DNA from 4 places in the Serratia sarumanii genome. Region 4 is predicted to be linked to each of the others. Evidence: predicted binding sites of a transcription regulator. Region 4 holds the regulator's gene; each other region holds the start of a gene.
What was found. The regulator Fur, encoded in region 4, represses iron uptake genes when iron is present. The targets are predictions, from matches to a motif close to ATAATAATGAGAACNACTATCAA.
Positions count from the first base shown of each region.

Region 1: a site for Fur is predicted at 6,057-6,079, ahead of fepD (Fe(3+)-siderophore ABC transporter permease). Genes of this name have one in related genera too.
Region 2: a site for Fur is predicted at 6,369-6,391, ahead of exbB (tol-pal system-associated acyl-CoA thioesterase). Genes of this name have one in related genera too.
Region 3: a site for Fur is predicted at 3,823-3,845, ahead of entS (enterobactin transporter EntS). Genes of this name have one in related genera too.

Region 1 is NZ_CP124750.1:3,584,243-3,591,628, reverse strand. It holds gene SSARUM_RS17095 (TonB-dependent siderophore receptor) at 1-1,526, opposite strand, end outside; gene fes (enterochelin esterase) at 1,804-3,087, shown strand; gene SSARUM_RS17085 (ABC transporter ATP-binding protein) at 3,125-3,931, opposite strand; gene fepG (iron-enterobactin ABC transporter permease) at 3,949-4,986, opposite strand; gene fepD (Fe(3+)-siderophore ABC transporter permease) at 4,986-6,041, opposite strand; gene fepB (Fe2+-enterobactin ABC transporter substrate-binding protein) at 6,256-7,263, opposite strand.
Region 2 is NZ_CP124750.1:4,293,009-4,300,394, forward strand. It holds gene SSARUM_RS20335 (carbohydrate porin) at 1-928, shown strand, start outside; gene SSARUM_RS20340 (sucrose-specific PTS transporter subunit IIBC) at 992-2,362, shown strand; gene SSARUM_RS20345 (sucrose-6-phosphate hydrolase) at 2,362-3,771, shown strand; gene SSARUM_RS20350 (LacI family DNA-binding transcriptional regulator) at 3,802-4,836, shown strand; gene exbD (TonB system transport protein ExbD) at 4,892-5,314, opposite strand; gene exbB (tol-pal system-associated acyl-CoA thioesterase) at 5,318-6,295, opposite strand; gene metC (cystathionine beta-lyase) at 6,727-7,386, shown strand, end outside.
Region 3 is NZ_CP124750.1:314,949-322,334, forward strand. It holds gene SSARUM_RS01410 (enterobactin synthase subunit F) at 1-3,745, shown strand, start outside; gene entS (enterobactin transporter EntS) at 3,922-5,178, shown strand; gene SSARUM_RS01420 (isochorismate synthase) at 5,391-6,596, shown strand; gene SSARUM_RS01425 ((2,3-dihydroxybenzoyl)adenylate synthase) at 6,604-7,386, shown strand, end outside.
Region 4 is NZ_CP124750.1:1,212,219-1,219,604, forward strand. It holds gene SSARUM_RS05710 (beta-N-acetylhexosaminidase) at 1-1,017, shown strand, start outside; gene fur (ferric iron uptake transcriptional regulator) at 1,265-1,711, opposite strand; gene fldA (flavodoxin FldA) at 2,040-2,579, opposite strand; gene ybfE (LexA regulated protein) at 2,844-3,131, opposite strand; gene ybfF (esterase) at 3,388-4,161, opposite strand; gene seqA (replication initiation negative regulator SeqA) at 4,386-4,928, shown strand; gene pgm (phosphoglucomutase (alpha-D-glucose-1,6-bisphosphate-dependent)) at 5,005-6,648, shown strand; gene SSARUM_RS05745 (PadR family transcriptional regulator) at 6,841-7,386, shown strand, end outside.

The sequences.
Region 1 (7,386 bases), 2.4 Mb from region 4:
CCGGTATCGAGGTTGGGTTCAAACGATGTGCTGTAGCTGATGTACGGGGCAATGCCGTTGTCAAAGGCGTACAGCAGGCCGCTGCGGCCAGTCAGCTTGGTGTCGTTTTGCTGACTGTCGCTGGATCTCAACATGTCCTGAGTGCGCAGCTCGGTCCAGTCGTTGCGCAGCGACAACAACAAATTCCAACCGCCGTAGCTCATCTGATCCTGCAGATAAACGCCGAGTTGGTCCAGCACCTTGCGGTTATCGGTGACCTTCGGCAATGCGCTTTCGTTGACCGGCATGCCGTAAACCGGCCGAGTCCAGTCGAGGAAATAGCCCGCGCTGTCGCCGCGCCAGTTTTGGGTATTGACCTTGCTCCACTTGTAGTCAAGGCCGGTCAACACGCTGTGCTCGACGTCGCCGGTGCTGAATTGCGCTTTCAGTTGGTTATCCAACCCCAGCTCATGGGATTTGACGATATCTTTTTGCGGACGGCGCTGCAGCAGCGTGCTGTTTTTGGCTTGCGACATGAACACCAGATATTTGTAACGTTCATCCACCGTGGTGTAACGCATGTTCTGCTGGAAAGAGAAAACGTCGTTAATATAGTGCTCGAAGATATAGCCGAACGAGGTTTGTTCGCGGCGAGCCTGATTGAAACCGGGATCGCTGACGTTGAAATCATACGGCAGATAGCCGGCGCTGCTTTTGATCGCCACGCCGGAGGTCGGCAGGAAGTTGCGGTAGCCGTTCTCCGGTTCCTTTTGATAGCTGGTCAACAGGGTGAACGTCGTGTCTTCATTGGCGATATAGGTCAGCGCCGGTGCGATGGCGAAGCGTTTTTCCTTGTGATCTTTGATACCGGTCTCTTTGGTGCCGGCGATGCCGTTAAGGCGATACAGCAGTTTGGCATCTTCGTCCAATGCGCCGCCGAAGTCGAAAGCGGCCTCTCCTTGATGCAGGTTGCCCGCGCTCAATTGCAGTTTGCGAATAGCCTGGGCGACGGGCCGCTTGCTGGTCATCGCCACCAGCCCACCCGGGTTGGCCTGGCCGTACAGCACAGAAGCCGGGCCGCGCACCACCTCAACGCGTTCAAGCAGCCAGGGGTCGATCTGGCCGCTTTGATAGCTCAGGCCGTCCAGATATTTTGGGGCGTAACGAAAGCCGCGTACGATCACTTCGTCGCTGCGGTTAGAGGTGCCGCGGTATTCCGCCACGACGCCGCTGGAGTATCGCAGCGCCTGAGCGACGGAAGCCGCATCCTGCTGATCCATTTGATCGCGCGTGACGACGGTGATGGCCTGCGGCGTTTTTACCAACGGCGCGGCGCTTTTGGTTCCCGCCGCGCTTTCTTTGGCGACGATGCCCTGCAGCGGCGCGGTGACGTTTTCCTGTGCGCCGGCGACGACGGTGATATCACGCTCAACGTTGTCGGTTCCGGCCTGTACGCCCGGCGCCAGCAGCATGGCTGAGGTCAGCAAGAGCTTGGCGACTGGGTGACGCAGAGGTTGATTGGCGGTATTTTGGGGGTGTTCTGACATTTTTCATCCCTTAAAAAACAATTTTATATCAAGCTATTGCTGTCTTTTTTCATTTGGCGCCGCCGAGAAGGGCTGCGCAGTTCCTTGCCATAAATGAACGGTGGACGAATCGCTTACCGTTTTGCAGAGCCACGCTTCGAAGTGGCCTTGTTGACCTCAGGCGCGTTGATTTATAATTGGTTACATTTTATTGAAAATACAAATAATTCTCAATACCATTTGCATTATTCAAGAAAACAAAAAACGCCGGGTGCGGTGAACAGGGGAAAAAGGAAAAATGCATTCGCTTCATGCCGATGGCCTGGTGCTCAACCTGCTGCAAAGGCCCGATCTCGGCGGAGAAGATTGGTGGCGTCAGGTCGCGGAGTTGGGAACGCCGCTCGTCGAATCGCTGCCCGCAGCGCAGGTGCGCGTTACCTTTTTTTGGCGCGACCCGTGGGGTGATGAACGGCGCTCGCCGATTAAAAAGGTGTATGTCGATATCAACTGCGTGACCGACCATCACAGCCCTTCGCCACAGAGTCTGGAACGCCGGCCGGGTAGCGATATTTGGTGGTGGCAGTTCACTGTTCGCGAAGATTGGCGAGGCAGTTACAGTTTTATACCCATTGAGACGGCGCAACTGCCGCCCGCTTTTACCGGCGATGCGGCTCAGCGTCGGCAGCAGCAGCGTCAGTGGTGGTGTTCGTTGTTTCCGTTGATGCGCCATGATCCGCTCAATCCGGTGGCGCCACACTGCAGCAGCCGCGGCTTCCCGTTGTCTGCGATACATTTGCCGGCGGCGCCGGATCAATCAGCGTGGCGGGCGTTGGACGCCGGGCAAGCATTGCCCGCCGCGTCTGGGCGTTTGCAGCACTTCTTTTGGCACAGCGAACGATTGGCTAACCGACGCAACATCTGGCTGTACGCCACCGGCGCAGGGGAAGACCGCCCGTTAGTCGTACTGCTGGACGGGCAATTTTGGCTGCATGGCATACCGATTTTTTCCGCACTGGACGCCGAGACGCTTAACGGAAGGCTGCCGTCGGCGCTTTATCTGTTTATCGACGTGATAGACATGGCGCGGCGTGCGGAAGAATTGGCCTGCAATGCGGCTTTCTGGCGGGCGGTGCAAGAGGAGCTGCTGCCGCAGGTGGCGGCGCGTGCGCCTTACAGCGACGATCCGCAGCGCACGGTGGTGGCGGGGCAGAGTTACGGCGGGTTGGCGGCGTTGTATGCCGGGTTGCATTGGCCGCAGCGTTTCGGCTGCGTATTGACCCAGTCGGGTTCTTTCTGGTGGCCGCATATTGAAGCGATGATTAACCCGGCTGAGGAGTATGACGCCGACGTCGGCTGGTTGACTGAACAGGTGCGGCGGGGCTTGTGCGCCGCGACGCCGCTGCGCGTCTTTCAGGAAGCCGGTGAAGGGGAGAGGGATATTCATCAGGTCAATCGCCAAATGCATCGGGCGCTGGTGGAGGCGGGGCATCGGGTCGATTATCGCGTATTCGCCGGCGGGCATGATGCCGTCTGCTGGCGCGGCGGTTTGCTCGACGGATTGCGGGCGCTGTTGGCTCCCTAGTCATGGATAAACGAAGGCCGGGCTAACCCGGCCTTTTTCATGCCTGCGGCGTGTCGCAGTGGTAGCGGCCGCGCGGGATCACCAGCGGCGTGTGGGACAGCGGATCGTCGATGATCATGCACGGCATGCCGAATACCCGTTCCACCAGCTCGGCGGTGATGATCTCCGCCGGTTTCCCCTCCGCCACGATCTTGCCGTCGCGCATAGCGATGATGTGATCGGCATAGCGGCAGGCGTGGTTGAGATCGTGCAGCACCGCGATGAGGGTTTGGCCGTGCTCGCGGTTGAGCTGGCGGAACAGATCCAGCAGCTCGATCTGATGCGCGATGTCCAGATAGGTGGTCGGTTCATCCAGCAGCAGCAGCGGCGTTTGCTGCGCCAACGCCATCGCCACCCAGACGCGCTGGCGCTGCCCGCCGGACAGCTCGTCGACGCTGCGGTCCGCCAGCTGGCCGACGTTGGTGGCCGCCATGGCGGCTTCCACCGCCTGTTTGTCGGCCTGCGTCCACTGTTTCAGCAGGCTCTGGTGCGGGTAGCGGCCGCGCGATACCAGATCCGCCACGGTAATGCTGTCCGGTGCGATAGAGGTTTGCGGCAGCAGCCCAAGCTCGCGCGCCAGCGCCTTGGTGGCGAAACTGCTGATGTTTTTGCCGTCCAGCATCACCTCGCCAGCGCTGGGTTTCAGCAGACGGCACAGGGCGCGCAGCAGCGTCGATTTGCCGCAGGCGTTCGGCCCGACGATCACTGTGAAGGCGCCGTCGGGGATCGCCACGCTCAGATCGTCAGCGATGATTTTATTGTCGTAGCCCAGCTTCAGGTGCGAGGCGTGCAGGCGGTGGCTCATGGCATTGTCATTCTTCATTATCTGCGGGCCTCACGGATGAGCAGCCAAATCAGGTACAGGCCGCCGATGCAGACGGTCACGACCCCGACCGGCAGTTGGATCGGTGCGAAAAGATGTTGGGACACCACGTCGGCGCCGATCAGCAGCGCCGCGCCCATCAGCGCCGAGGACGTCAGGGTGACCGAGGATTGGCCGGCCAGGCGGCGGGCGATCTGCGGCGCCGCCAGCGCGATGAAGGAAATCGGCCCGGCGGTGGCGGTGACGGCGGCGGTGAGGGTGACGCCGAACAGCATCAGCCACAGCCGGCTGCCTTCGGCGTTCACGCCCAGCGCGCGCGCCGTGTCGTCGCCCATTTCCAGCAGCTGCAGCCGTTTGCCCATCAGCAGCGCGGCCGCGGCCGCCAGCACGATGAACGCCGTGGCAGGCTGGGCTTTCTGCCAGGTCATGCCGTTGAGCGAACCGGCCTGCCACATGGCGGCGTCCATGGCGCGCTCCAGCGAGGCGGTAATGATCAGCCAGGTATTGGTGGAGACCAATACCGCGCTGATGGCGATGCCGACGATGATCAGCCGGAAGCCGGCGATGCCTTGCCGCCAGGCCAGCAGGTAGATGGCCAGCGCGGCGAGAATGCCGCCGGCCAGCGCGCCGCCGGCGATGTAGTAATAGCCGCCGTTGAACAGGGTGATGGCGATCAGCGCGCCGGTGTAAGCCCCCATGTTAAAGCCAATCACGTCCGGGCTGCCGAGCGGGTTGCGGATAATCGACTGGAAGATGGCGCCGCTCATGCCGAGCGCGGCGCCTAACAGCAGCGCCATGGCGATACGCGGCAAGCGCCATTGGGTAACCACGGTGACCAGATTTTTCGGCGCCTCGCCGCTGAGCGCGGCAAGGACCTGTTCCAGCGAAAGCTGCAGCGTGCCGTAGCACAGCGCGGCAACGGCCATCGCCAGGCACAGCGCCAGCAGCGAAAGGTTGACCAACAGCAGGCGCAGCGGCATGCGCCAGTTGATGACGCCGTCCGGGCGGCCGATATGCAACGTGTGGGGCAGACTCATCACAGCCCCCCCAGCGTTTTCTTGCGGCGTACCAGCCAGATCAGCACCGGCGCACCGATGAAGGCCGCCACGATGGAAACCCGCAGCTCACCGGCCGCCAGCAGACGGCCGACCACGTCGGCGCACAGCAGTAAAATCGGCGCCAGCAGCATGGAGTAGGGCAGGATCCAGCGCTGGTCGGGGCCGACCCACCAGCGGGCGATATGCGGCACCATCAGGCCGATGAAACTGATTGGGCCGACGGTGGCGGTTGCCGCGCCGCACAGCAGCGTGATGGCGATCACCGCGATGACCTGAGTCAGCACCACGCGCGCGCCGAGCGCGATAGCCAGATCTTCCCCCATGCCGATGGTATTCAGCGGCCGGGCGATGAGCAGCGTCAGCAGGCAGCCGAGCAAAATGGCGGGGGCGGTGACCGGCAGCGTGGACAGCGTGCGGATATCCAGCGTACCGGCCTGCCAGAAGCGCAGTTGGTCGAAGGTTTGCGGATCGATCAGCGACAGCCCGGTGGTGATGCCGAGCAGCACCGCGCCGATCGCCACGCCGGCCAGCGTCAGCCGCACCGGGTTGATGCGCCCGCCCGCCAGCGTGCCGATCAGATAGACCAGCAGGGTGGTGAGGGCGGCGCCGACAAAGGCGTAGGCCATATAGCTTTCGGTGGTGGCGGCGCCGAAAAACATGATGCCGATGACCACGGCGAAGCTGGCGCCGGCGTTGATGCCGAGCACGCCGGGATCGGCCAACGGATTGCGCGTCAACGCCTGAATCAGCGCGCCGGCGGCGCCGAGCGCCATGCCGGCCAAGATGCCCGCCAGCGTGCGGGGTACCCGGGCGTTGAGAATGATGGTGCTGTCGGAACCGCTCGCGGCGCCCTGCAGGCTGAGCCAGACGGTATGGAAGGGGATGGCTTTGGAACCCAGCATCAGGCTGGCAATGATGCACAGCAGCAACAGCGCCAAGCCGATACCGAACCCGGCGATGCGTTTGAAGCCACTGGCGTAAGCTGCGTGCGGTGCGGACGAAAGCGTCCGCTCAGTCGGAGTGGGTACGTTCACACCGGTAACTCCTGTATGATTTTTATTCTCATTGTTATTTGCGTTCATGCGGGCGCTAATAGTAGCACGAGTTTACGCCCGCATGCACCCGCCGGTTGGTGGCGCAGGTGCGGTGACGATGTTAATAACTATTGATATTTCAATTGATTGAATGTGAACGGTTGCCCTGTTTATGGCAAACGTCGGCAGGAGGCTGGCCTGCCGACGGCGTGGTTCAGGGCTTTTTGAACAGCCGTTCGATTTGGTTCAGCATGTTGGTGGCGCTGTAGTAATCGAGACGGAAAGTGTCGTTGCCGACGGCGTAGACGTGCCGCTGTTCCACCGGCTCCAGATGTTTGAGGAATGGGTTGGCCAGCACCTCTTGCACTTTGCGCTCGTTGGTGGCGAACAGGATCAGCGTTTTGCCGTTCAGGCCTTCGGCCATTTTTTCGCCGGAGATCTGGATGATGTCATGGCGTTTACCCATGCTGGTGTTGCCTTTGGCGCTTTCCGGCGGGGTGGCCAGCTGGAAGCCGAGCTGGGTCAGCAACTTGCCCTGGGCGGAACCCGGCGTCCACAGCATGGCCTCGCGGCCGTTGTCGGCATACACCAGCGGAGTGGTCGGCTGCGGCGGCAGCGCGATCGCCTGCTTCACTTGCTCCACGCGCTGTTCGAAACGATCCTCCGCCTGTTTGGCGCCGGCTTCATGGCCGGTGATCTCGCCGAGCTCGCTGGCCAGCTGCTGCCAGCTTTTGTCGCCATAGTCGAGCACCAGCGTCGGCGCAATGGCGGACAGCTGGTCATACAGCTTCAACGCCGAATCACCGCCGGTGGCGGCGACGACGATCAAATCCGGTGCGGCGGCGGCGACGGCTTCGGCATTGGGCTCCACCTGATACAGCCGTTCGACGTGGCGCTGTTTGGCCACTTCGCTCCACTGGGTAAAGAAGCCTTGCTTATCGGCCACCAGGGGATTTGGGCTGGTGGCGGCGCTGGCGACCACCGGGGCGTCAATAGCCAGCAGCGTGCCGGTGATGGTGACGCTGGTGGACACGATGCGCTGCGGTGGTTTTTCCAGCGTGAATTTCCCTTTGGCGCTGTCGATGGTGCGCGGCCAACTGCTGTCGGCAACGGGGGCGGACGGTTTCTGCCCGTCGCTCTTGTCGTCCGGGCCGCAGCCGCTGAGCAGCAGGCTGGAAGTGGCGATAAATGCAATGAACAGCTGGCGTAAGGATAGGGTCATGAGCGGGCTCTTTCTTTCCTTGAACTAAGGCTTATCAATCCGGCGACGGATTGGCTGCGTGGTGGATGCCCGCTAATTTACCATCCAAGCCGGCAAAATGATAACCATTCGTATCTCAGCGTG
Region 2 (7,386 bases), 2.0 Mb from region 4:
CTCCGGCTTCAGCGTGCAGCCGCTGGCGGACATGACCGGCAAAATGAACCTGGACGACGCCGCCTTCTTCTTCGGCAATGAAAAGAACTGGCAAACCAAAATCGGCCGCTTTGAAGCCTACGACATGTTCCCGCTGAATCAGGACACCTTCATTCAATACTCCGGCAATACCGCCAACGATCTGTACGCCGACGGCTTCGGCTATATCTACATGATGAAAGAGGGCCGCGGCCGCAGCAGCAGCGGCGGCAACCTGATGCTGAGCAAATACGCCGGTGATGTCTATTTCGAACTGAACACGCTGGTGGAGGACGGCACTTCGCTGTTCCAGGACAACAGCTACCACGGCAACGCCCTGGACAATAAGAAAAACGTCGCCTATTTACGGCCGGTGATCGCCTGGAAAAAAGACGCCTTCAGCATCGCGGCGGCGATGGAAAGCAACGTGGTGAATAACGCCTACGGCTATCGGGACGGCCAGGGCCGTTTCGTCGATCAGTCCAAGCGCAACGGCTACGGCATGACGATGAGCTGGAACAACAGCGCCGCCGATCCGGACAGCGGCGTGGTGGCCAACCTGAGCACCGCCTATCTGGATGCCTCAGGCGAGCAAGACTTCACCGCCGGCGTCAACGTGCTGTGGCGGCGCTTCGAACTGGGTTATATCTATGCTCATAACAATATCAAAGAGTTCAATACCGCCGGGATCGCCGCCGATATCCACAACCCGCTCAGCGAACCGGGCAACTACGACATCCACACCGTTCACGCGTCGTATCAGATACCTAACATTATGAATATGAAGAATTTCAATTTGTATTTGGGCGCCTATGTGTCGCTGCTGGAAGCCAACGCCGACAACAAGATAGCCAACGGCGACAGCGATCAACGTTACGGCATGCGCGCCAGATTCAAGTATTTCTTCTGACATCGATTCACGTCGCTGCGCCGCAAACGGCGCGGCGGCATTTTTATTTAGCAAGGGGACAACATGGACATTACCGCAACCGCCAACGCGCTGTTGCCGCTGCTTGGCGGTAAAGAGAATATCGCCAGCGCCGCCCACTGCGCCACGCGCCTGCGTCTGGTGCTGGTGGACGACGGCAAAGTGGACAAAGAGGCCATCGGCAAACTGGACGGCGTCAAAGGCTGCTTCAGCAACGCCGGTCAAATCCAGGTGATCTTCGGCACCGGGCTGGTGAACAAGGTGCATGCGGAATTCATCAAGGCGGCGGGCGTCAGCGAATCCAGCAAGGCCGAAGCCGCCGATATCGCGGCGAAAAAGCTCAACCCGCTGCAGCGCATCGCCCGCCTGCTGTCGAACATCTTCGTGCCGATCATTCCGGCGATCGTCGCTTCCGGCCTGCTGATGGGGCTGCTCGGCATGGTGAAAACCTACGGCTGGGCCGATGCCAACAGCGCGCTGTTCATCATGCTGGATATGTTCAGCTCGGCGGCGTTCATTATCCTGCCGATTCTGATCGGCTTCACCGCCGCACGCGAATTCGGCGGCAACCCCTATCTGGGCGCCACGCTCGGCGGCATTTTGACGCATCCGGCGCTGACCAACGCCTGGGGCGTCGCCGAGGGGTTCCATACCATGAACTTCTTCGGTCTGGAGATCGCCATGATCGGCTATCAGGGCACCGTGTTCCCGGTGCTGCTGACGGTGTGGTTCATGAGCGTGCTGGAAAAGCGGCTGCGCAAGGTGATCCCCAACGCGCTCGATCTGATCCTGACGCCGTTCCTGACGGTGGTCATCTCGGGCTTTGTCGCCCTGCTGTTTATCGGCCCCGCCGGCCGGGCGCTGGGCGACGGCATCTCCTTCGTGCTCAGCACGCTGATTGCCCATGCAGGCTGGTTCGCCGGGCTGCTGTTCGGCGGCCTCTATTCCGCTATCGTCATCACCGGCATTCACCACAGTTTCCATGCGGTAGAGGCCGGGCTGCTCGGCAACCCCAATATCGGCGTCAACTTCCTGCTGCCGATCTGGTCGATGGCCAACATCGCGCAGGGCGGCGCCTGCCTGGCGGTGTATTTCAAAACCCGCGACGCCAAAATCAAAGCCATCGCGGTGCCGTCGGCCTTTTCCGCCATGCTCGGCATCACCGAGGCGGCGCTGTTCGGCATCAACCTGCGCTTCGTGAAGCCTTTCCTGGCGGCGCTGGCGGGCGGCGCGCTCGGCGGCGCCTGGGTGGTGGCCAACCACGTCGGCATGAACGCGGTCGGGCTGACGGCGATCCCCGGCATGGCGATCGTGCAGGCCAGTTCGCTGGTCAGCTATATCATCGGCCTGGCGATCGCTTTTGGCAGCGCCTTCGTGCTCTCCCTGCTGCTGAAATATAAAACGGACGCGCAATGATGGAAGAACTCAGCTTAATCAAACAAGCGCTGCGGGCGGTAATGAACGGCCAGCCACGCGCACTGCGCGATCCGCACCGCCCGGCCTGGCATCTGGCGCCCAGCGTTGGCTTGCTGAACGATCCCAACGGCTTTATCCAGCACAACGGCGTTTATCACCTGTTCTATCAGTGGAATCCGCTGGGCTGCGATCATCGCAACAAGTGCTGGGGACACTGGCAATCGACCGATTTATTGCGTTGGGAACATCAGCCGATCGCCCTGGCGCCGGGCGCCTGTTACGACAGCCACGGCTGTTACTCCGGCTCGGCGGTGGTGGCGGAAGACAAAATCACGCTGATCTACACCGGCAACGTGAAATTCCCCGACGGCTCGCGCACCGCTTACCAATGCCTGGCTCAGGAAAGCGATCGGGGCGAATACCGCAAACTCGGGCCGGTGCTGCCGCTGCCGGAGGGCTACAGCGGCCACGTACGCGATCCGAAAGTGTGGCGTCATCAGGATGCCTGGTACATGGTGCTCGGCGCGCGTGACTTGCAGGATCGCGGCAAGGTGCTGCTGCTGCGTTCCTGCGATCTGCGCGACTGGCAAGCGCTGGGGGAGATCGCCGGTTCCGGCCTGAACGACCTGGGTGAATTCGGCTACATGTGGGAGTGCCCGGATCTGTTCTCGCTGGACGGCGACGACGTGTTGATCTGCTGCCCGCAGGGGCTGGCGCCGCAGCCGGAACGCTATCTCAACCGTTATCAGGCCGGCTATCTGCTCGGTAAGCTGGATTACCGGCAGGCGGCCTTCAGCCACGGCGAATTTCGCGAGCTGGACGCCGGCTTCGAGTTCTACGCGCCCCAGACGACGCAGGCGGAAGATGGCCGCCGCCTGCTGTTCGGCTGGATGGGCGTGCCCGAGCAAGATGAAGAAGCCCACCCGACGCGCCGTTACGGCTGGATCCACACCATGACCTGCCCGCGCGAGCTGTCGCTGCAGCATGGCCGCCTCTACCAGCGCCCGGCGCGCGAGCTGCAACAGCTGCGCGGCGAGCGGGCTGGCTGGCAAGGCCACGCCGATGACGCCCCCGCCTATGCGCTGGGCGCCGCGGAGCTGCAGCTGACGCCGCAGGGCGCGTTCAGCGCCGCCTTTGGCGACGCCATGACGCTGAGCTGGGACGGCGAACGGCTGCAGCTGACGCGTGCTTCCCTGGCCGACGGTAGGCCGGAGCACCGTTACTGGCACGGCCCGGTCACGCATCTGCAGCTGCTGTTCGATCGTTCCAGCGTGGAGATTTTCATCAACCACGGCGAGGCGGTGATGAGCGCGCGCTACTTCCCGGCAGCTGAACCGCAACTGCGGCTGAACGGGAGCGCGCCGCTGGCGTTGGAATACTGGCCGCTGACGCCATGCATGCTAGAATGACGCATCCTCCGATGACTTCAGACGGCGTCAGTGAAAAAAAATAAACGCATTACCATCAGTGACATCGCCACGCTGGCCGGGGTGTCGAAATCGACCGCCAGCCTGGTGCTGAACGGCCGCAGCAAGGAATACCGGGTGTCCGACGACACCCGCGATCGCATTCTGGCGCTGGCGCACGAACACCATTATCAGCCCAGCATCCACGCCCGCTCTTTGCGCTCCAACCGCAGCCACACGCTGGGGCTGGTGGTGCCGGAGATGACCAACTACGGCTTTGCGGTGATCTCGCGCGAGCTGGAAACGCTGTGCCGCGAGGCCGGTCTGCAGCTGTTGATCGCCTGTACCGATGAAAACCCGGCGCAGGAGATGATGGCGGTGAACAGTCTGGTGCAGCGGCAGGTCGACGGCCTGATCGTCGCCTCCAGCCAGCTGAACGACGCGGAATACCAGAAGATCAACGCCGGGCTGCCGGTGGTGCAGATGGATCGCCTGATCGCCGGTTCCGAACTGCCGCTGGTGATCACCGACTCGGTTAATGCGACCGCCGACCTGGTGGAAAAGGTCGCGCGTCAGCATCCGGATGAGATCTATTTTCTCGGCGGGCAACCGCGCATTTCACCGACCCGCGATCGGCTGGCAGGCTTCCAGCTTGGCCTGGAGCGCGCCGGCGTATCGTGCAAACCGGAATGGATCATCAACGGCAGCTATCACCCCAGCTCGGGTTACGAGATGTTCGCTCAGCTGTGCGCACAGCTGGGGCGTCCGCCCAAAGCGCTGTTCACCGCCGCCTGCGGCCTGTTGGAAGGGGTATTGCGTTATCTGACTCAGCATCAGCTAATGGAAAGCGACATCCACCTATGCAGCTTCGACGATCACTACCTGTTCGACTGCATGACGTTGAAGATAGACACGGTGGCGCAGGACTGCCGGGCGCTGGCGCAACATAGCTTCAGCCAGGTCACCGCGCTCATCGACGAGCGGCCGCTGGAACAGAACGCGCTTTACCTGCCGGGCCGTATCCACTGGCGCCATGCCGGTTCGCGGGCGTTGTTGGCCGAGGAGTGATATTTCTGAATCTATAAAAAAGGGCGCCTGAGCGCCCTTTATCGTTTTGCTGCCGCTACTTGGCGGCGCCTTCCATGCCCACCAGCCCCACTTTCAGGTAGCCGGCTTTACGCAGAGTGTCCATCACGCTCATCAGCGTTTCATAGTCCACGCTCTTGTCCGCCTGGAAGAAGATGGTGGTTTCTTTGTTGGCCTGAGTGCGTTGATCCAGCACCGAAGTCAGCTGATCGGCATTCACCGGCTGATCGCCAACGTAGAGCTGCTTGTCGGCCTTCACCGACAGGAACACCGGTTTTTCCGGCCGCGGCTGCGGTTTGGCGGAAGAAGCCGGCAGATCGACGCGGATATCTACCGTTGCCAGCGGCGCGGCCACCATAAAGATGATCAACAGCACCAACATGACGTCGATAAACGGCGTCACGTTGATTTCATGCAATTCGCCGCTGTCGTCCAGATCTTCATTTAAGCGCATCGCCATGACTCACCCCGCCCGCAGTTGGTGTGCGTGCTGTGAGCGCTTGGCTTCCGCCGTTGCGGCCAGATCCAGATCGCGACCCTGCAGCAGCAAGACCTGCGCCGCCACGTCGCCTACCTGGGCACGATGGCCGCTGATGACGCGGGCAAAGATGTTGTAGATAACGACGGCAGGGATCGCCGCGACCAGGCCCAGCGCGGTCGCCAGCAGCGCTTCCGCGATGCCCGGCGCCACGACCGCCAGGTTGGTGGTCTGCGAATGGGCGATGCCGATGAAGCTGTTCATGATGCCCCACACGGTGCCGAACAGGCCGACGAACGGCGAGATGGCGCCGATGGTGGCCAGGAAACCGTTGCCGCGGCCCATGTTGCGGCTGTAGGCCGCCACGCGGCGCTCGAGGCGGAAGCCGGTACGCTCTTTGATGCCGTTGTTGTCGCTGGACTCTGCGGACAGCTCCAGCTCATTTTGCGCGTCGTTCAGCAAGACAGCGCTGACGCTCTGCGAGCCGAAGTTTTGCGCCAGCTCGGAAGCTTCATCCAGCGAGCGCGCGTCGGCCAGCGCCAGCTGTTCGCGGCGCAGGCGACGTTTGGCGCGCAGCAATTCACTGCCTTTGGAGAACAGAATGGTCCAGGTCACGATCGAGGCCAGCACCAGGCCGATCATTACCGCTTTCACCACCGCGTCGGCGTGCTGATACATGCCCCAAACGGACAGATCCATGCCGCGGGTTTCCGGTGGCTGGATCGTTGGCGCCGGGTTCACCGGCGTGATGCTCTCCGGCGCGGCGGCTGCAGGTGCAGGCGCGGTGGTCGGCGCAACGCTTTCGGTAACGGCCGGATTGGCCGCCGGCGCCGCCTGCGCGCTGCCGGCCAGCCCCACGACCAGCACCATTGAAGCCATCAGGCTGCGGCCAAAGGCCTTGCCCCACTGCGCCCGGCCCTGGCCGAACGATCCTTGATTTAAATTCTTGCCAGCCGTTTTCACGCTGTGCCTCCACCCATTACCGATCAAAATTAAGGAATAATTCAGCGTGCGATCATATCAAACCAACCGGGGATTGATAGTAGTTCTCATTATTATTTACCAAATAAACGAGAAAATTTTAGCCAACCCCGCGGCAAAGCGCCAATCCGCGTCCGTTCACCGCCAAACGCCCCTTTTATGGGGTTATTTCGTTACTTTTCCCCCACAACGGCGCAACAAGGCCACGCTGCCGAACGGCATCTCGACCGATGAATGGGCTTCTCTCTCGCCGCTCGGCAGAAGGATGAGGCGAGAAATGCGCGGTCGGCAGCCAATTATAGCCGTTTCTGTATCTGGAAGTTAAAACGTCTGGATGGCTATATTAACTCATGATAACGTAAGGGCTATCGCAAACCGGCACGTGCAGAGCAACCAGAGGTGAGCCAGGTACCATGACGTCAAAACATATCGAAACCACGCTGATCGGCGCCGGCCGCGGCAAGCGCTACACCCAGGGCTCCGTCAATCCCGTCACGCAACGCGCCTCTTCTTTGGTCTTCGACTCCGTCGCCGCCAAAAAACACGCCACCGCGCAACGCGCCCACGGAGAACTGTTTTACGGCCGACGCGGCACCCTGACCCACTTCGCGCTGCAGGATGCGATGGTGGAGCTGGAGGGCGGCGCCGGCTGCGTGCTGTACCCCTGCGGCGCGGCGGCGGTAGCCAATGCGATCCTGTCGTTCGTCGGCGCCGGCGATCACCTGCTGGTCACCGGCTCGGCGTACGAACCGACCCAGGATTTCTGCACCCATATCCTCGGCCGCATGAACGTCAGCACCACCTATTTCGATCCATTAATTGGCGCCGATATCGCCACGCTGATCCAGCCCAATACCCGCGTGGTGTTCCTGGAATCCCCCGGCTCCATCACCCTGGAAGTGCAGGATATCCCGGCGATGGTGCAGGCCATCCGCGCCGTGGCGCCGGAGGTGGTGATCATGATCGACAACACCTGGGCGGCGGGCGTGCTGTTCAAGGCGCTGGATTTCGACATCGACATTTCGATTCAGGCCGGCACCAAATACCTGATCGGCCATTCCGATTACATGCTC
Region 3 (7,386 bases), 900 kb from region 4:
GGACATGCTGCGCCTGCGTTTTGCGGAACGCGACGGCGTGCCGGTGCAATGGCTGGATGACGCGCTGGCGGTGCACGAGCCGGAACTTGTCGATCTGACGACGTCGCCGGATCCCGAAGCCGCCGCGCGCGCGCTGATGGACATCGATCTGGCGAGCGATCTGCGCGCCGGCAGCGGCGCACCGCTGTATCGCCATGTGGTGATGCGCCTGGCGGATAACCGCTGGTTCTGGTATCAGCGCTATCACCATCTGCTGGTGGACGGTTTCAGCTTCACCGCCATCGCTCGCCGCGTGGCGGCGATTTACACCCATATTTGCCGCGGCGACGCGCTGGAACCGACGCCTTTCACGGCGTTCAGCGACGTGGTGGCGGAATACCAGGCTTACCGGGAGGCGCCGGCCTGGCAGCGCGACGCCGATTTCTGGCTCGAAAAAGCGCGGCAGTTGCCGCCGCCGGCCACGCTCTGCCCGCAGCCGCTGGCCGGGCAAACCCCCACGCCGCGCATCCACCGGCTGGAACAGCGCTGCGATCCGCAGGCTTTCGCCGAACTGGTGCAGTGCGGCGCGCAGCAGAAGCTGAACGCCGCCGATATGGCGGTGGCGCTGGTGGCGCTGTGGGTATCGCGCCTGAGCGGCCAACCGAGTTTCAGCGCCGGTTTTATCTTCATGCGCCGTACCGGATCGGCCGCCCTGTGCGCCGCCGGGCCAGTGATCAACGTACTGCCGATGGAGATGCATCTCGAGCCGCAGGCCACGCTGTATGAGGCCGCCGCCCGCATCAGCCGCGAGCTGAAAACGGTGCGCCGCCATCAGCGCTACGACGCCGAGCAGGTGCAGCGCGATCTGGGGCGCATCGGCGACGGCGAACCGCTGTACGGCACGGTCTTCAACTTCAAAATGTTCGATTACCAGCTGGATTTCGCCGGTATCGAAGGCATCACTCACGATCTGGCCTCCGGGCCGGTGCGCGATCTGGAGATTGCGCTGTTTATCGACGAACACCATCAGTTGAAGGTGGAACTGCTGGCCAACGCCGAGCGTTACGGTCGCCAGGAACTGCAGGCGCACCTGCAGCGACTGCCGCTGCTGCTGGCGCAGTTCGCCGCGCAGGCAACGTTGCCGATCGGCGAAGCCGATATGCTGACCGCCGACGATCACGCGCTGCTGGCGCGGGTCAACGACACGGCGCACCCGGTGCCGGCGACCACGCTGAGCCAGTTGCTGGCGCAGCAGGCGCAAACCACGCCGGACGCGCCGGCGCTGGCGGATGCGCATTTCAATTTCACCTACCGCGAAACGCGCGAGCAGGTCATGGCGCTGGCGCGTGAGCTGGTTGCGCAGGGCGTGCGGCCGGGCGACATCGTGGCGGTGGCGCTGCCGCGTTCGGTGTTCCTGTCGCTGGCGTTGATGGCGATCGTGGAAGCGGGCGCCGCCTATCTGCCGCTGGACACCGGTTATCCGGACGAGCGGCTGGCGATGATGCTGGAAGACGCCGCGCCCCGGCTGGTCATCACCAACCCGGCGCAGCAGGCGCGGTTCGCCGACAAGGGCGAAATTTTGCTGTATGACGCGCCGCTGCCGGCCGACCACGCCGCCGGGGTGGCGATCGCGGGCCCGACGCCGAACCATGCGGCCTATATTATCTTTACCTCCGGCTCCACCGGGCGTCCGAAAGGCGTGCTGGTCGGCCATCAGGCGATCGTCAACCGCCTGCTGTGGATGCAACACCAGTATCCGCTGGGGGCGGACGACGCGGTGCTGCAGAAAACGCCGTGCAGTTTCGACGTCTCGGTATGGGAATTCTTCTGGCCGCTGATGGTCGGCGCCCGGCTGGTGATGGCGCCGCCGGAGGCGCACCGCGATCCGCAGCAGCTGCAACAGCTGATCGCGCAGCACCGCATTACCACGCTGCACTTCGTGCCGTCGATGCTGGCGGCTTTCGTTGCCGCCCTGGACGACGACGCGGCGGTGGCGAGCTGCGCCGCGCTGCGCCAGGTGTTCTGCAGCGGCGAAGCGCTGCCGGCGGAGCTGTGCCGCCTGTGGCAAAGCCGCACGGCGGTGCCGCTGCACAACCTCTACGGCCCGACCGAAGCGGCGGTGGACGTGACCTGGCATCCGGCCCACGGCGACGCGCTGGCGAAGGTGACCGGCGCCAACGTGCCGATCGGCCTGCCGGTATGGAACACCGGGCTGCGCATTCTTGACGCGCGCCTGCGGCCGGTGCCGCCGGGCGTGGCGGGCGATCTGTATCTGACCGGCGTGCAGCTGGCGCACGGCTACCTTGGCCGGCCGGATCTGACCGCCAGCCGCTTTGTCGCCGATCCGTTCGGCGAGGGCGGGCGCATGTACCGCACCGGCGACGTGGCGCGCTGGCTGCCGGACGGCGCGGTGGAATATTTGGGCCGCAGCGACGATCAGCTGAAGATCCGTGGGCAGCGGATCGAGCTGAGCGAAATCGACCACGCCTTGCTGTCGCTGCCGGGCGTGCGCCAGGCGGTGACGCACGCGCTGGTGTTGCAGGGCACGCCGGTGGACGCCGGCGGCGATGCGCGCCAGTTGGTGGGCTATCTGGTGATGCAGCCTGGCGCGGGCTGGGATGCGGAAGCCCTGCGCGCGGCGCTGGCCGACCGGCTGCCGCCGCACATGGTGCCGGTGGCGCTGGTGGAAATGAGCGATTTGCCGCTGAGCGCCAACGGCAAGCTGGATCGCAAGGCCTTGCCGCAGCCGCAGGGCGGCGAGCGCAAGGCTGGGCGGCCGCCGCAGGCCGGGCTGGAAAGCGAGATCGCGGCGGTATTTGCCCGATTGCTGCAGCGCGAGCAGGTGTTCGCCGATGACGATTTCTTCGCGCTCGGCGGCCATTCGCTGCTGGCGATGCGGCTGGCGGCGGAGCTGCGCCGCGATCTGGGCAAGGCGGTGTCCGTCGGCCAGGTAATGGTGGCGTCGCGCGTTGAGCAGTTGGCGGCCTTGCTGGCGGAAGATCGTACGCAGGAAGAGGCCGATCGCAGCGGATTCGACAGCGTATTGCCGCTGCGCGTCACCGAGGGGCCGACGCTGTTCTGTCTGCACCCGGCGTCCGGTTTCTCCTGGCAGTTCAGCGTATTGCCGCGCTATCTCGATCAGCACTGGTCGCTGGTCGGTATCCAGTCGCCGCGGCCGGACGGCCCGCTGGCGCTGAGCGAAGATATGGATCAGGTGGTGGATGCCCACCTGCAGACGGTGTTGCAGGTACAGCCGCACGGGCCATACCACTTCATCGGCTACTCGCTGGGCGGCACGCTGGCGCAGGGCATCGCCGCCCGGCTGCAGGCGCGCGGCGAGCAGGTGGCGTTCCTCGGCCTGCTGGATACCTATCCGCCGGAGACCCAAAACTGGGACGTGATGCTGGACGACAACGTGTTGAAGGAAGTGCAGCGCGAGCGCGAGCAGTTCCTGGCGGTGTCGCAGGATACGCTCGATCCGGCGCTGGGCGAGACGCGCACCGCGATGTTCGACAACATCGAAGCCAACTACGCCGATTCGGTGCGGTTGCTGTCGCACACGCGCACCGCCCGCTTCCGCGGCCAGGCGACGCTGTTCGTCGCCAAACGCACATTGCAGGAAGGGATGGACGTGCAGCAGACCTGGTCGCAGTACGTCGATGCGCTGCAGGCGCACGAGCTGGACTGCGCGCATGTCGATATCGTTTCGCCGGCGTCGTTCAAAGTGCTGGGGCCGCTGCTGAACCGGATCTTGCGCACGCTGTAATCGCGCCCGTCATCTCGCCGCCAGGCACGGGGATTACCCCGCGTGTGGCGGCGTTTCTTGCGGTTGCTCACAGTTGAATATCAATGAGTTTTATTATCATTATTGATTTCGCCATCTGTGCTAGCATAGCGCCCCGCAACTGCAGAATCCCCGTTTAAAGATGTGGTGAACAACCGATGAGTAGCAAACCCTCCATCCTGCTTGATTTTAGCCTGCTGAAAACCAACCGGGCTTTCCGCGCGGTATTCTGCGCGCGCTTTATCTCCATTGTGGCGCTGGGGCTGATGGCGATCGCCATCCCGGTGCAGATCCAGGCGCTGACCGGTTCCACCCTGCAGGTCGGGCTGGCGGTGACGCTGGCCGGCGGCGGCATGTTCGCCGGGCTGCTGATGGGAGGCGTATTGGCCGATCGCTATGAGCGGCGCCGGCTGATCCTGTTCGCGCGTTCCACCTGCGGCGTCGGCTTCGTCGGCCTGTGCCTCAACGCCCTATTGCCGTCGCCTTCGCTGGCGGCCATTTATCTGCTGGCGGTGTGGGACGGCTTCTTCGGCGCGGTGGGGGTGACGGCGCTGCTGGCGGCCACGCCGGCGCTGGTGGGCCGCGAAAACATCGTGCAGGCAGGCGCCATCAGCATGCTGACGGTGCGCTTCGGCTCGATTCTTTCCCCGGCGATTGGCGGCCTGGTGATTGCCCATATGGGCATTGCCTGGAACTACGGCCTGGCGGCGTTTGGCACCCTGTTGACGCTGCTGCCGCTGCTGAGCCTGCCGCAGCTGATGCCGCCGCCGCAGCCGCGTGAACACCCGCTGCGCGCGTTGGCGGGCGGCTTCGCCTTCCTGTTCCAGAACAAGGTGATCGGCATGGTGGCGCTGATCGGCGCGCTGCTGACCATGGCCAGCGCGGTGCGCGTGCTGTACCCGGCGATGGCGGAGAGCTGGCACATCGACGCTGCCCACCTCGGCTATATGTACGCCGCCGTGCCGCTCGGCGCGGCCATCGGTGCGTTCACCAGCGGGCGCGTGGCGCACGTGGCGCGCCCCGGCTGGGTGATGCTGCTGACGGCGATCGCGGCGTTCGCCGCCATTGGCCTGTTCGGCCTGATGCCGTGGTACAGCCTGGCGTTGCTGTGCCTGGTGGCGTTCGGCTACCTGAGCGCGCTGAACTCGCTGCTGCAATACGGCCTGATCCAGAGCCTGACGCCGGACAACTTCCTCGGCCGCATCAACGGCCTGTGGACGGCGCAGAACGTGGTGGGCGATGCGCTGGGCGCATTATTGCTGGGGGCGATGGGCGCCTTCATGCTGCCGGCGATGAGCGCCAGCGGTTTCGGCTTCGGCGCGGCGGTGCTCGGCATCCTGTTGCTGTTCGCCATGACCGGTTTGCGCCAGGTCACGCTGCACAAACCGGAGCCGCAGCCCGCCACAGAAAAGTAGTCGAACGCGTTAAGACAACGCTGTGGGATCAAATAGCAATGCTTATCATCGGCATGCGTAAAACCCACAGCGTTTATGTCATGATTTCGAAATGAAAGAAGTGCTTACGTTTATTGACATAGCAAATATCGGCGAGTAATTTAGCGCGGAATTAACTCAAATGATAATCATTATTATATTGGTTATCACTTCAAATCCTTGAGGGCGAAGCGATGGATACTGCCGTGAACGACATCAATCGAAAGGAAATGCAGGAGCGCGAAGAACACCGGTTCGCCGCTGATTTTTCTCCGGCGTCGGGCTTCTTCTTTACCTCTCCTTTCCGCAGCTTGACCACCACCGGTTGTTTCAGCCGCATTCGCCTGCCGGCCGCAGACGGCGCCGACCTGAACGGCGAGTTCCAGCGCAGCGTACGGCAGGCGTTTGCCGAGGCCCGGCAGGCCGGTATCAAAAAACCGCTGCTGTGCGGCGCCATCCCGTTCGATACCCGGCAGCCTTCGGCGCTGTTTATTCCGCAGCAGAGCCGCTGGTTCGATCGCGCCGCCTTTATGGCCGGCGTTCGGCCGCCGGCGAACGGCCCTGAACTGGCCGGCGTGACGGAGCTGCCGCCGCAGCAGCCGTTTATGAACATGGTCAGCGACGCCGTCGACGCGATGAAGGCCGGCGAACTGGATAAAGTGGTGCTGTCGCGCCTGCTGGAGATCGAAACGCGCCAGCCGGTGGATCGCCATGCGCTGATGGCGCGCGTGATTGCCCAGAACCCGCACGGTTTCCATTTCCATGTGCCGCTGGAGCAGGGCGCGCTGTTGGGCGCCAGCCCGGAGCTGCTGCTACGCCAGGACGGCGGCCGTTTCTATTCCAACCCGCTGGCCGGTTCCGCCCGGCGCGAGGCCGACCCGCAGCGCGATCGCGAAGTGGGAGAGCGGCTGATGGCCTCGGCGAAAGATCGCCACGAGCATCGCATCGTCACCGAAAGCATGCGTGACGTGCTGGCCGGCCGCTGCCGTTACCTGAACGTGCCGCACACCCCTGAATTGTTGACCACCACGACGCTGTGGCATCTCTCTACGCCGATCGACGGCGAGGCGGCGTCTCCAGACGAAAATGCCCTGTCGCTGGCCTGCCTGCTGCACCCGACGCCGGCGCTGTGCGGCATGCCGACGGCCGAGGCGCACGCCCTGATCGGCAAGCTGGAGCCGTTCGATCGCGGCCTGTTCGGCGGCATCGTCGGCTGGTGCGACGACGAAGGCAACGGCGAGTGGGTAGTGACTATCCGCTGTGGCACCGTTGACGGCAACCGGGTGCGGCTGTTCGCCGGCGCCGGCATCGTGGAAGACTCTTCACCCGAATCTGAATGGCATGAAACAGGCACCAAACTCAGCACCATTCTGCGTGCCTTTGGTATGAATCAAGGATAACGACAAGATGAGCATTGCCTTTACCCCCTGGCCGGCGGAGTTCGCCAGCCGCTATCGCGAACGCGGCTACTGGACTGACAAGCCGCTGACCGAGATCCTCGATCGCCAGGCCAACAACGACGCCCCGGCGATTATCGACGCCCAGGGCAGCCTGACCTACCGCGAGCTGCAGCAGCGCGCCGATCGCCTGGCGGCCGCTCTGCTGCGCCGCGGCGTGAAATCCGGCGACACCGCGTTGGTCCAGCTGGGCAACGTGGCGGAGTTTTATATCGTGTTCTTCGCGCTGCTGAAAATTGGCGTGGCGCCGGTCAACGCGCTGTTCAGCCATCAGCGCAGCGAGCTGAACGCCTATGCCGAGCAGATCAAACCGGCGCTGCTGATCGCCGATCGCCAGCACGGGCTGTTTGCCGACGATCAATTCCTGAACGCCTTCCGCGATGCGCATCCTTCGCTGCGGGTTGTGGCGCTGCGCAGCCAGCCCGAGGGTGAACTGGCGCTAGCCGCCTGGCTGGACGAGGCGAGCGACGGTTTTGTCGCGCAGCCTTCCGCGGCCGATCAGGTGGCGTTCTTCCAGCTTTCCGGCGGCAGCACCGGCACGCCGAAGCTGATCCCGCGCACTCACAACGACTACTACTACAGCATTCGCCGCAGCGTGGAGATCTGCCGTTTCGACGCGCAGACCCGCTATCTGTGCGCGCTGCCGGTGGCGCACAACTACCCGATGAGTTCGCCGGGCGTGCTGGGCGTGTTTTATGGCGCCGGGCTGGTGGTGTTCGCCGCCGATCCGGAC
Region 4 (7,386 bases):
GCCGGCTATACCGACAAGGCGAAACCGGAGCCGGGCAAAGGCATCATCGATCAGAGCAACGAAGACAAGCCGTGGGCCAAGTCGCAGGTGTGCCAGACGATGATCAAAGAAGGCAAGGTGGCCGACATGGAGCACCTGCCGAGCTACTTCGGCCAAGAGGTCAGCAAGCTGGTGAAGGCGCACGGCATCGACAGAATGCAGGCCTGGCAGGACGGCCTGAAAGACGCCGAGAGCGCGAAGGCGTTCGCCACCTCGCGCGTGGGCGTCAACTTCTGGGATACCCTGTACTGGGGCGGTTTCGATAGCGTCAACGACTGGGCCAACAAAGGGTATGAAGTGGTGGTTTCCAACCCGGACTACGTCTATATGGACTTCCCTTACGAGGTGAACCCGGACGAGCGCGGTTACTACTGGGGCACCCGCTTCAGCGACGAGCGCAAGGTGTTCAGCTTTGCGCCGGACAACATGCCGCAGAACGCGGAAACCTCGGTCGACCGCGACGGCAACCCCTTCAGCGCCAAGAGCGACAAGCCGTGGCCGGGCGCCTACGGGCTGTCCGCTCAGCTGTGGAGCGAAACCCAGCGCACCGATCCGCAGATGGAATACATGATCTTCCCACGCGCGCTGTCGGTGGCGGAACGCGCCTGGCACCGCGCCGGTTGGGAGCAGGACTATCGCGCCGGCCGCGAATACAAAGGAGGGGAAACCCACTTTGTCGATACCAAGGCGCTGGAGAAAGACTGGCTGCGCTTCGCTAATATTCTGGGCCAGCGTGAGCTGGCCAAGCTGGACAAAGGCGGCGTCGCTTACCGTCTGCCGGTGCCGGGCGCGCGCGTAGCGGGCGGCAAGCTGGAGGCGAATATCGCGCTGCCGGGATTGGGCATCGAGTATTCCACCGACGGCGGCAAGCAGTGGCAGCGCTATGACGCCAAGGCCAAACCGGCGGTTTCCGGTGACGTTCAGGTGCGTTCGGTCAGCCCGGACGGTAAACGCTACAGCCGCGCCGAGAAGGTTTAAGCCCGGTGCAACGGCCTGCTGCCCCGGCGGCAGGCCGTATAACGAAGGGGGAATGCGTCTGCCTTCGCGCGTGTCGGCGCGGGGCGGACGTTGAAGTGAGAGTAGTACGTGGAGTCGCAGTGCCGCTGCAATTGTGATATTTCATGACATGATTTTCCCCGGCTTGTCCGGGGATTTTTTTGCCCGTTGCACGGCGGGCATAAAAAAACCGCCTCGGTGTGAGGCGGTTTTTCATAGCCGGTCAGGCTTATTTCTTGTCGTGCAGCGTTTCGTCTTCACGACAGTCACCGGTTTCGCAGTGGCCGTACAGGTACAGGCTGTGGTTGGTGAGCTTGATGCCGTGCTGCTTGGCGATATCACGCTGGCGAACTTCGATGGATTCGTCGCTGAATTCAATCACTTTGCCGCAGTCCAGGCAAATCAGGTGATCGTGGTGATGCTGTTGGGTCAGCTCGAACACGGACTTGCCGCCTTCGAAATTGTGACGTGTCACAATGCCCGCATCGTCAAACTGGTTCAGTACGCGATAAACCGTTGCCAGCCCGATCTCTTCGCCCATATCAATCAGTTTTTTGTACAAATCTTCCGCACTGACGTGATGGCATTCCGGATTTTGCAGTACTTCCAGGATTTTGAGTCGCGGAAGCGTGACTTTTAAGCCGGCCTTCTTCAGTGCGATGTTGTTGTCGGTCATGCGAATTCAGTCCTGTTACTATGCTAATCAAGTTGAGGCGTACTCGCCTGTGGCATCGGTCGGCACAAAGAGTTAATGCGTCTCATTATAGAACCGGTTGTACTAAATAGAAACCGCCGGTTGTTAACAAAGATATAATTGCACTATTGCATGTTTTGCATGCAACGCCTTGATGGATGGGATAAACCGATATCTCAGTCTACCGTGACGGGGTGGGAAGTTACAAATCTGTAGCTTCTATCGCAGCAATCCCTGCTGCCGATGACGGCCCTGTGGGCACACTATGCACTTTACAGGGCCTTTGTTCAACCTTTCGCCAGTGCCGGGCTTAGCCGACGATATCGGCCAGGCTCAGCTCTTCGACGATCTGTTTGACCCAGGCGTCCACGCGCTCGTTGGTCAGCTCCGGCTGGCGGTCTTCGTCGATCGCCAGACCGATGAAGTGGTTGTCGTCCGCCAGGCCTTTGGAGGCCTCGAAGTGGTAGCCCTTGGTCGGCCAGTGGCCCACGATGGCCGCGCCGCGCGGTTCGATGATGTCGCGGATGGTGCCCATCGCGTCACAGAAGTATTCCGCGTAGTCTTCCTGGTCGCCGCAGCCGAACAGCGCCACCAGCTTGCCGTTGAAGTCGACTTCTTCCAGCGTCGGGAAGAAATCATCCCAGTCACACTGTGCTTCACCGTAGTACCAGGTCGGGATACCCAGCAGCAGGATATCGAACCCTTCCAGGTCTTCTTTGCTGCTTTTAGCGATGTCATGCACTTCAGAGACGTCGTCGCCAAACTGTTTCTGGAGAATTTTCTGGATCATTTTGGCAATGTTTTCGGTATTGCCAGTGTCGCTGCCAAAGAAAATGCCTACAGTAGCCATATCGCGTATAACCTTTAAATTCAAGTAATTGCATTACTCGACGCCGGCACTGCCGCCGCTGACGCCGATTAAAATGATGCCATGGCAAGAGCCTTTCGCCTCCGGGGCGGGCGCCGACAGGCGCAGTCTCTAGCCGGTAAATGCGTATCATGCCAGAAAGTGGCGCCGGGGTTTTATCGCATTTATGCGATGCCGGAGAATGAAGAAAAGCGTGGTCGATCCGGCGTTGTCCTTAACGCCGCGCCGCGCGTGCGGCCGAAGAGATCAATGTTCCGGCTGTTCTTCCGCCAGTTGCGCCAACAGCATCTGCTCGATGAGTTCGCTGCGGCTGATGTTGCGCTGTTCCGCCAGTTTGTTCAGGGCGTCCACCGCATCCGCGTTGATTTTCAGCTCTACGCGCCGCAATCCACGCACTTTATCGCGCCGTAACTGATTGCGCTTATTGATTCTAAGCTGTTCATCGCGGGAGAGCGGGTTGGTTTTCGGGCGCCCCGGACGGCGTTCATCTGCGAACAGATCCAGCGTCGTGCGATCCGTTTGTTCTTTTGCCATAGGTAGCGGTACTGCAAGGGAGTTTGCATCAAAAAGCGCTCGCACGCTTCCGGAGGCATCGGTTAACACACTTCGGGCCAATAAACCCTAACCCAAATTCACCCCCGAACCGGCGTTCATGAACGCGCTGGCGCGGCGGCAAAATTATAGCGCGCCATATTACCCCAGCAGATGGAGCGGCGACAATGCCTAACTGCGGGCTAAACGCGCTAAGCCGTTATCTTTAGCGCGTTTTTTCGCCAGGGGAGCGTGTTTTTCAGGCTTCGTCGAGGAAACGGTGGATGGCGCGCAGCACCGCTTCCGGTTTTTCGGCGTGCACCCAATGGCCGGTGCCGGCGACGACGTGCGCGCGAGCCTGCGGGAACTGGCGGGCGATGTCTGCACGGTAGCTGTCCTGCACGTACGGCGACAGGCCGCCGCGAATGAACAGGGTCGGGTGCGGCCAGGCCGGAACTTCCTGCCAGCCGGTGATGTCTTCGTAGCGTGCGATCAGCACCGGCAGGTTGAAGCGCCATTCGCCGTTGTGGAAGGACTTCAGCAGGAACTGGATCACGCCTTCTTCCTGCAGGTAGTCGCGCATCAGCTCGGCGGCCGCCTGGCGCTGGGTGATGCCGGCGGCGCTGACGGCCTTCAGCGCGGCGAAAATCTCGTCGTGGCGGCGGGTCTGGTAATCCACCGGCGCGACGTCGATAACGATCAGCTTGGCGACACGCTCGGGCGCGATGGCGGTCAGCGCCATCGCCGCTTTGCCGCCCATCGAATGGCCGATGACGATCGCTTTCTCCAGCTGCAGTTCGTCGAGCAGCGCCAGCAGATCCTGTGCCATGGCGGGATAGTTCATGTCGTCGGCGCGCGGGGAGAGGCCGTGATTGCGCAGATCGACCTTGATCACCGTGTGCTGTTTATGCAGATCGCGCGCCAGCACGCCCAAGTTGTCCAGATTGCCGAACAGCCCGTGGATCAGCAGCACCGGCAGCGCGTCTGACTCGGCGGCCAGCAGTTGATAATGTAATTTCATGGCGAAGTTCATACTGAGAGAGATTCAGATTAGGGTATCATGATTGAATCGCACGATGAATCATGCGGAATTTTCGCGGCGCGGGCTTGGCAGTGCCGGCTATAGGTATTAGTCTGCATTTGCCGTCCGGAGGCACATTGTTGTGTTCGCCCCAGCGCTTTTAACCTTATAATCCCATGGCTTGAATGCAGGATCTGGCTTCAGGTTCTAAGTAGAAAAAACAGTATTGGATAAAGATGAAAACTATTGAAGTCGACGAAGAGCTTTACCGTTATATTGCCAGCCACACGCAACACATCGGTGAAAGCGCGTCCGATATTTTACGCCGCATGTTGAAATTCACCGCCGGGCAGCCGGTGCGCGCGTTGCCTGCCGCCAGTGCCCCGCAGTCCGTCGAGCTGGAAAAAGCGGCGCCGGCGCAGCGTCCGCGCGATCGCGTGCGCGCCATGCGTGAGCTGCTGTTATCGGATGAATACGCCGAGCAGAACAAAGCGGTCAACCGTTTCATGCTGGTGCTGTCCACGCTGTACACCCTCGATGCCGCCGGTTTCGCCGCCGCCACCGAGGCGTTGACCGGCCGTACCCGCACCTATTTCGCCGGCGATCAGCAGACCCTGCTGGCCAACGGCACGCATACCAAGCCGAAGCATGTACCGGGCACCCCTTACTGGGTGATCACCAATACCAATACCGGCCGCAAACGCAGCATGATCGAACACATCATGCAGGCGATGCAGTTCCCGGCGGAACTGATCGAGAAAGTTTGCGGTACCGTCTAATTTAGCGAACAGCCCGTCATGCTGGCCGTGCGCGACGTATTGCCCGGTCACCGACAGGGATGAGGGAGATATGTCGATGGCGAATAATCCACGTGCCGGGCAGCCCGCCTGCCAAAGCGATCTGATCAACGTAGCCCAGCTGACGTCGCAGTACTATGTGCTGCAACCTGAAGCCGGCAATGCCGCACACGCGGTGAAGTTTGGCACCTCCGGCCACCGCGGCAGCGCGCAGCGCCACAGCTTCAACGAAGCGCACATCCTCGCCATCGCTCAGGCGATCGCCGAAGTTCGTCATCAGCAGGGCACCACCGGCCCGTGCTACGTGGGCAAAGATACCCATGCGCTGTCTGAGCCGGCCTTCATTTCCGTGCTGGAAGTGCTGACCGCCAACGGCGTCGATGTGATCGTGCAGGAAAATAACGGTTTCACGCCAACGCCGGCGGTATCGCACGCCATTCTGTGCCACAACCGCCGCGGCGGCGCGCAGGCCGACGGCATCGTCATTACGCCGTCCCACAACCCGCCGGAAGACGGCGGCATCAAATACAATCCGCCGAACGGCGGCCCGGCTGACACCAACCTGACGTCGGTGATCGAGAAGCGCGCCAACGAACTGCTGGCGCAGCAGCTGAAAGGCGTTCAGCGCCAGTCGCTGGACAAGGCCTGGAACAGTGGCCACCTGCACGCCAAAGACCTGGTGCAGCCTTATGTCGAAGGCCTGGTTGAGGTGGTCGACATGCCGGCCATTCAACGCGCCGGCCTGAAGCTGGGCGTGGATCCGCTCGGCGGCTCCGGCATCGCCTATTGGCAGCGCGTGGCGGAACACTACAAGCTGGATCTGACGCTGGTGAACGACTCCATCGATCAGACCTTCCGCTTTATGCACCTGGATCACGACGGCATCATCCGCATGGACTGCTCGTCCGAGTCGGCGATGGCCGGCCTGCTGGCGCTGCGCGACAAATTCGATCTGGCGTTCGCCAACGATCCGGATTACGACCGCCACGGCATTGTCACGCCGAAAGGCCTGATGAACCCGAACCACTATCTGGCGGTAGCCATCAACTACCTGTTCCAACATCGCCCGCAGTGGGGCGCCGATGTCGCAGTCGGTAAAACGCTGGTGTCCAGCGCGATGATCGACCGCGTGGTGGCCGACCTGGGCCGCAAGCTGGTGGAAGTGCCGGTCGGTTTCAAATGGTTTGTGGACGGCCTGTTCGACGGCAGCCTGGGCTTCGGCGGCGAAGAGAGCGCCGGGGCTTCGTTCCTGCGCTTCAACGGCCAGCCGTGGTCGACGGACAAAGACGGCATCATCATGTGCCTGCTGGCGGCTGAAATCACCGCGGTAACCGGTGAGAACCCGCAGCATCACTATGACGATCTGGCCAAGCGTTTCGGTGCGCCGAGCTATAACCGCATCCAGGCGCCGGCAACCCATGCGCAGAAAGCGGCGCTGTCCAAGCTGTCGCCGGAGATGGTCAAGGCCAGTACGCTGGGCGGGGATCCGATCACCGCACGTTTGACCGCGGCGCCGGGTAACGGCGCCTCGATCGGCGGGCTGAAAGTGATGACCGACAACGGCTGGTTCGCGGCTCGTCCTTCCGGTACCGAAGAGGCTTACAAGATCTATTGCGAGAGCTTCCTCGGCGCGGAACACCGCGAGAAGATTGAGCATGAAGCGGTCGAAATCGTCAGCGAAGTGCTGGCTTCCGCCAAGTAATCACTTTCCCTGATTGATAAAAAGCGCTGTTTTTACAGCGCTTTTTTTTATGTCTTCAATTTAGATATATCTTTTTATCGGTGCGCGCTTGCGAATTTAGATATATCGATCTAGATTAGCGTTATCGACGCTGTTTAGATATATCTAAACAACCTCGTATTGATGTTCACTGTTAAAGCGAGGTATCACCCTATGTTTCATCGATTAGGTTTACACCGGCATCACCATCACCATCATGAATGTGAAGAGGGCCGCCGTCATCGCGGCGGGCGCCATCATTTCGGCGGCGACGGCGAAGAGCACGGCCGGGGTGGGCGCGGCGGCCGGGGCGGGCGTCATCGTCTGTTCGAACACGGCGATCTGCGCCTGGTGTTGCTGGCGCTGGTGGCGCGCAAGCCCAGCCACGGCTATGAGCTGATCAAGGCGATTGAGGAAGCCTCTTCCGGCCTGTACGTGCCGAGCCCGGGGGTGATTTACCCCACGCTGACGCTGCTGGAAGAGCAGGATTTCCTTGAGCCGCTCACCACCGGCAACGGCCGCAAAAGCTACCGCATCACCGCGGTGGGCGAGGGCGAGCTGCAAAAGCATCAACAGGCGGTTGACGTCATTCTGGCGCGCCTGGCGGGTGCCGGCCGCGAGCATCATCGGCACGGCAACCTGGCGGAAGGCATCTACGACGCCATGAACCGCCTGCGCAGCCTGCTGCGCGGCAACGTGATGCGCGCCGATCTCACGCCG